One region of the Neptunomonas sp. ABH4_499 genome, then DNA from elsewhere that is predicted to be linked to it. Evidence: predicted binding sites of a transcription regulator. Region 1 holds the regulator's gene; the other holds the start of a gene.
What was found. Region 1 encodes PhoB, which activates phosphate uptake and scavenging genes when phosphate is short. Its sites were predicted from a motif close to TGTCATANNNNTGTCANA; they were not measured.
Positions count from the first base shown of each region.

Region 2: the regulator PhoB is predicted to act here: its motif matches at 1,781-1,798, upstream of ACXAF9_RS09080 (TIGR00153 family protein).

Region 1 covers NZ_JBSWXK010000024.1:7,478-10,894, reverse strand. The annotation lists gene ACXAF9_RS17085 (chorismate--pyruvate lyase family protein) at 1-179, shown strand, start outside; gene ubiA (4-hydroxybenzoate octaprenyltransferase) at 204-1,094, shown strand; gene phoB (phosphate regulon transcriptional regulator PhoB) at 1,181-1,876, shown strand; gene phoR (phosphate regulon sensor histidine kinase PhoR) at 1,962-3,257, shown strand; gene cysZ (sulfate transporter CysZ) at 3,254-3,417, opposite strand, start outside.
Region 2 covers NZ_JBSWXK010000007.1:95,414-98,830, reverse strand. The annotation lists gene glnE (bifunctional [glutamate--ammonia ligase]-adenylyl-L-tyrosine phosphorylase/[glutamate--ammonia-ligase] adenylyltransferase) at 1-1,018, opposite strand, end outside; gene ACXAF9_RS09085 (CYTH domain-containing protein) at 1,079-1,726, opposite strand; gene ACXAF9_RS09080 (TIGR00153 family protein) at 1,868-2,548, shown strand; gene ACXAF9_RS09075 (inorganic phosphate transporter) at 2,574-3,417, shown strand, end outside.

The DNA.
Region 1 (3,417 bases):
TGCTCTTTAAAGACCGCACCATGCGCCGCGGACCACTCCAAACCGCTCGCCTAAAAGAGCGTGAGCATACCTTATGGGCACGTCGCTCGGTGTTTTGTTTATCTGGAAAACCGCTCTTAGTGGCCGAGGTTTTTCTTCCCCCATTGGAGCAGGTAGACTACCAACCGCACCGTTTTTAATCGTTTTCGGATCAGGGAGCAGGCATGGCTGCAACGGACACTTACCCCACCCTTAGCTTAAAAGAACGCTTATCCGTGTACGTGCGCCTGACGCGCTTTGATAAGCCGATTGGCAGCTACCTGCTACTATGGCCAACGCTATGGGCGCTTTGGATCGCCTCTGAGGGGGTACCGAGTGTCTCTTTATTACTGATCTTCGTTGTCGGGGTATTTCTGACCCGCTCCGCAGGCTGTGTGATCAATGATTTTGCGGATCGCCACATCGATGGTCACGTTAAACGCACAGCAGGACGACCGTTAGCGCAAAAGTTAATCAGCTCAAAAGAAGCCTTGGGGCTTTTTGCGGGGTTAATGATCGCGGCGTTTATCTTGGTGCTCTTTACCAACGCGACCACGGTGTTGATGTCCTTTGGGGCGCTCTTTTTAGCTGCGTTATACCCGTTTATGAAGCGCCATACTCATCTGCCCCAAGTGGTCTTAGGGGCTGCCTTTGGCTGGGCCATTCCGATGGCGTTTACCGCCGTTAACGAGACGCTTCCGCTCACTGCCTGGTTGATCTTCCTAGCAAAAATTTTGTGGACCGTGGCTTACGATACCCAATACGCCATGGTGGATCGGGACGATGATCTCAAAATCGGGGTGAAATCCACCGCGATTCTGTTTGGCGAGCAGGATAAGGTCATTATTGGCCTACTGCAGCTGTTGGCGATTGTCCTGTTAGCCTTAGTTGGCGTCTTGGAGTCGCTGGGGTGGATCTACTACGCAAGCTTGTGTGCGGCCATCGGCTTCTTTGTGTATCAGCAAACTCTGATCCGTGATCGGGACCGCGATGCGTGCTTTAAAGCCTTTTTGAACAATCATTGGGCCGAATTAGTGGTTTTTGCCGGAATTGTTTTACACTTTATGACAGTTTGATGTCGATCTGTCATATTTCTGTCACATAAAAAGACTGTAATACTCGCGACTTTTTAGGATCGAACAAAAAGCGTAGAGGCGCCCACATGTCTGCAAGTAAAACCGTGCTGATCGTCGATGACGAAGCACCGATTCGTGAAATGATTGCCGTAGCCTTGGAAATGGCTGGATACGAGTGCATCGAAGCTGAGAATGCGCAGGATGCGCACGCAAAGATCATTGATCGACAGCCGGACATGATCCTGCTGGACTGGATGATGCCCAACGTGAGCGGCATCGAACTGGCCCGCCGTCTACGCAAAGATGAAACCACGGCCGATATCCCGATCATCATGCTGACCGCCAAAGGCGAAGAAGACAGCAAAATTAAAGGTCTGGAAGCGGGTGTGGATGATTACATCACCAAGCCGTTCTCCCCGCGTGAACTGGTGGCGCGCCTTAAGGCCGTTTTGCGCCGCGCGACACCAAAAGGGATCGAAGAGCCCGTCACGGTTGAGGGCCTAACGTTGGACCCTATCTCACACCGTGTGACCGCCGGTGGCAAAGCACTAGAGCTTGGCCCGACCGAATTTCGCTTACTGCAGTTTTTCATGACCCACCAAGACCGAGCTTACTCTCGTGGTCAGCTGCTGGATATGGTGTGGGGCGGAAATGTCTATGTAGAAGAGCGAACCGTTGATGTGCATATCCGTCGCCTTCGAAAAGCACTTGGCAGCGATTATGATCATCTGGTACAAACGGTGCGGGGAACAGGGTACCGTTTCTCAACTCAGGTCGCCTAATCTGCGTTTTTATCCGCAAGTGATCGGGTGACAGCTTTAAGGGCGTCGACCAAACGCCCCGTTCGCCTGAATGATGTGGAGTCACATGCAAAGTTTTCCTAAAGCCGCCATCAGTCAGTTAGTGATGTATGCGGCGATCTTCGGTGTGATCGGTTTGATGTTCGGATCGATCAGTTGGGGCATCGTGATTGGCCTTTTAGTGTGGGCGTTTTTTCAGCTCAAACAGCTGGCCCGCCTTCAAGCTTGGCTGCACAATCATGATCAACCGGTTCCCGAATCCGATCAGGTGTGGGGCGAGTTGTTTGACGACCTACATCGACTCCAAAAGCGCCATCATAAGCGCCGCCTTGAACTCAAAAAAATCATCAATCGCTTTGAGCAATCCTCGGCTGCGCTGCCCGATGGCATCGTCATCATCGATCAAAATCACAACCTCGAGTGGTGGAACCGCGCCGCCGAGCAACTTCTAGGCTTCAAGCACGGCAGTGACCGCGGTATGCCGGTGATGAACTTACTGCGTGATCCGCGCTTTATTCGCTACTATCGAAAACATCAGTACGATGAGCCGATTCAGCTGCCAAGCCCTGTTCAATCGGACACCATTTTACAATATCAAATCATGAAGTTTGGCGATAACGATCGCCTGTTGGTGGTGCGTAACATCACGCGACTGGTCCGCCTAGAACAAACCCGACAGGACTTTGTGGCCAACGCCTCCCACGAGCTGCGTACGCCGCTTACGGTGATCCGCGGGTATCTTGAGACCTTCCAAGATCAACCATTACCCAACGCGATGCAGCGAGCCCTCAAGCAGATGCTGGCCCAATCCAACCGAATGGAAAATCTGGTCTCTGACTTATTACTGCTTTCAAGACTTGAGTCGAGCCAGCAAGTGCACGATGAGCACCCCATTGAGCTGGGTGCGTTGCTCTCGACCATTCACCATGATGCATCGGTGCTCTCACAGGAGCGCGGCCATACCCTGACCTTACAAGCCGACGATGAGTACGATCTGTTAGGCCAACCACAGGAGCTGCACAGCGCCTTCTCGAACCTGGTGTACAACGCGGTGCGTTACACGCCGAATGGTGGTGAGATCCACATACGTTGGTGGGTGGATGGTAAAGGTGGGCATTTCTCGGTGAAGGATAACGGCATCGGGATCGACTCAATCCACATACCTCGCCTAACCGAGCGATTCTATCGGGTGGATGAAGGCCGCTCGACCGCCACAGGCGGCACGGGGCTGGGTCTTGCGATTGTGAAACACGCCCTCTATCGACACGGGGCGCGCCTAGAGATTCACAGCGAATTAGGAAAGGGCAGTACGTTTACCTGCCACTTCCCTAACGAGATGATCTGCAAAACGCAGGCGGCTTAATCGTCGACTGCGATGTGCATGTGCTCTTCCAACCAGTAAAGCGTGGCACCGATGACCGCCGCTGGCATCACAACCAAGTTCAAAATAGGCACTAACGAGCCAATTTGAACAATGCCACCAAAGCTAATCGAGGTTAAACGACGCTCGGCCAACAGCTTGG
Region 2 (3,417 bases), on a different contig from region 1:
CTGGACCTAGCTTAACGTTCGCTTCCATGCCCTTGCGTCGAACCTCGCGATTGATCATCTCCTTCATTTCGCGCAGCGATTCAAACGCGCTGTAATCTAGGTATTTTCGATACACAAAGGGGCGCAGTTCTTGAAGCAGCGACTGACCGGCCTCTTTGTCGCCCGCGACAATTCGGGCTTTGATCATGGCATAGCGCTCCCATTCTCGGCCTTGATCTTGGTAATACATTTCCATCGCAGCAAAGCTGATCGCCAGCGGGCTGGCCGAGCCAAACGGGCGCAATCGCATATCCACCCTAAAGACAAAGCCATCACTGTTGAGTGTATCCAGCGCATGAATCAAACGCTGCCCAAGCCGAATAAAGAATTCTTGGTTATCCAAAGAGCGGCGCGCGCCCTCTGTTTTACCTTTCTCTTGAAAGGTAAACATCAAATCAATGTCGGATGAGAGGTTCAACTCGTAGGCGCCCAATTTCCCCATACCGATAACCACCATGCGTTGAGCGGTTTTCTCACCGGTAATGGGGTCCTCTCCCATCGGGGTCCCAAAGCGCTCGGTCAGCTGGTCGTAAAGATTGTTTAATGCGCCATCGATCAGCGCATCCGCCATCCAGCTAAGCTCCCGAACGGTTTGTTCCATGGAGCCCACACGCAAAAGATCTCGCCATATAATGCGGATCATCCACTGATTACGCAGCGTGCGGAGTGCCGTCATTAAAGGCGCTTCCTCTTTGATCCCTTCTAGCGCCTTAGCCACCGACTGATGTACATCCGCTTCTTGCCAGTCGACCTCAAATGCATGCTCAGTAACGATCGTTTGTAGCCAGTCGGGATGTCGCTCGCACTGTTCAACCACAAAGTCACTGCCAAGGCCTACTTGGATGATCGCGTCTTTAGACAGAAGCGCCGATTGCATAGAAGCATCGTCTAAGGTGAGCCATATAGGCTCCATCCGCTCCCAAACACGTTCAGCCAACGCTGATAATGTATTCGGTACGGGGGTTAATTGAAGGCTCATCCTTATTCTCCTTACATGCTCTCAAAGCAAACAAACACTTACCGTCAAGTGTAGCACCGCTTAACCGCGCGTCGCCTGCGCCTGATCAAATAGCCGATAACCGCGCTCCGCTTTCGAGACATCTGACGGGCTAAGACTGCTTAGCGCTTGCATCAACTGTGATTTCAAATCCAAAAGCGCCTCAACAGATCCTTTTTTTAACTCCAATTCCAACTCAAGAATCGGGTCTTTATAAACATTTTCAATGGAATGTTTATCCTCATAAGAGACCTCTCCCTGATCCAAAACCAACTCGATCAGCGCATCACCCTTTTCAACATTCCAAGTGGAACGTTCAAAATCAGTGGTAAAAATGGGCATAATCTCATCCGCCAGTACCTCGGGTTTTAGCGCCTCTGGCCACTGAGCTTCGTTTAATTTTGAGAAATCCAGTGCGTTTTCGGGTAAATCCCACTCCCACTCACCGCGCTGATGCAAACCATTGACACTTTTACCTCGGGTTTTGACCGTCTGAATCCAGCGGTTTCCCTGCTTTCGGATGCGTAAAGCGACTTTGTGCTGAGTCAGCTGCAAATCAGGGGTGTCGAAGTACACATTTAAAAGCGTTTGCTTACCCACAAACTCACTGCCTTTCAAACAGTTAAGCGTAGCTAGGGCGACCGCATCGCGTTCGTTGATCAAAAGCTTAAGTTCGGTTTCCAAAGCCATTTATACATTCCAACAAAAATGTTAAATAAAAAAGTTTCAAAATTTTGGCAAAAACATGACATTTTGGTGATATTTTGACTACTCAGGAGCGGCTACGCTCTTTATACTTGCGCGCAACTCAATCCTAAACGGGCTTAGGTTATGATTACCAACAATCCGATCATGCAAATGTTTGCACGCTCTCCTTTTAAACCGATGCAGGAACACATCGAGAAAGCACAAGCATGCGCTGAGCAACTGACCCCTTTCTTCAATGCCGTAATGGCGGATGATTGGGCAAAGGCCGAAACCATCCAACATGATATCGCTGTGCTGGAAGGTGAAGCCGATCGATTGAAAAAGGATGTTCGCCAAAACCTACCTAACAGTATCTTTCTTCCTGTTCCGCGTACAGATCTACTCGAACTGCTGCGCATGCAGGACAAAATTGCCAACCGCGCCAAAGACATTGCGGGGGTAATGTTAGGCCGTAAGATGCCAATCCCGGCACAAGTCCAGAGCATTATGCTGAAATTCGTAGAATCGGCACTGGCGACCTCCCGCCAAGCGGTCGAAGCGCTTCAAGAACTCGACGAGTTGGTCAGTACTGGATTCCGAGGCCGCGAAGTTGAAGTGGTCGAAAAAATGCTGATCGAACTGGATCGCTTGGAACACAAAAACGACGAATACGAACGCACCATTCGTGCTGCGCTGTTTGCGATCGAACGGGATATGTACCCGATCGATGCGATGTTCTTATATCAAGTCATCAGCGGGATCGGCGACTTAGCCGACCGTGCTCAACAGGTAGGCAGCCGCCTACAACTGCTTCTGGCTCGTTAATCAACTCTGATCTAAAGGCATTATCATGGATATTGTGGCCCAGTACGGCGACATCATCGTCATACTTGCGTGTATTTTTGGTTTCTTCATGGCCTGGGGTGTGGGCGCAAACGATGTAGCAAACGCGATGGGAACATCCGTTGGTTCAAAAGCGCTGACCCTAAAACAAGCGATCATCATCGCTATTCTTTTTGAATTCGCTGGTGCTTATTTAGCCGGTGGCGCGGTGACCTCTACCATTCGTAAAGGCATCATCGACCCAGGTATTCTTTCGGGTTCACCTGACCTACTCGTCTTCGGCATGATGGCCTCATTATTGGCCGCGGGTATTTGGTTGCTGGTGGCAACGCACTTTGGCTGGCCAGTATCAACGACTCACTCAATCGTCGGTGCGATTGTTGGCTTTGCAGCGGTAGGCATTTCAGCGGACGCGGTTAACTGGGGTAAAGTCTCCAGTATCGTCGCCAGCTGGGTCGTATCGCCCGTCACGGCCGGCATAATCGCTTTCTTTATATTCCGAAGCGTTCAAAAGCTCATATTGGATACGCAAGATCCGTTTGCAAACTCCAAAAAGTACGTGCCTGTGTACATCTTTATGGTGGGCTTCATCATCTCGATGGTGACCTTCACTAAAGGCTTAAAACACATTGGCCTGCACTTAAGCTTTGCCCAAAGCGCGATGATCTCTGTATTGATTGGTGCCATTATCATGAGCTTAGGCATCTTGATGCTGCGTAAGATCAAGGTGGATAAAGAAGCCGATAAGGATTACCACTTTGCCAGCGTAGAGAAAGTGTTCGGCGTCCTGATGATGTTCACAGCGTGCGCCATGGCCTTTGCTCACGGCTCTAACGACGTAGCCAACGCGG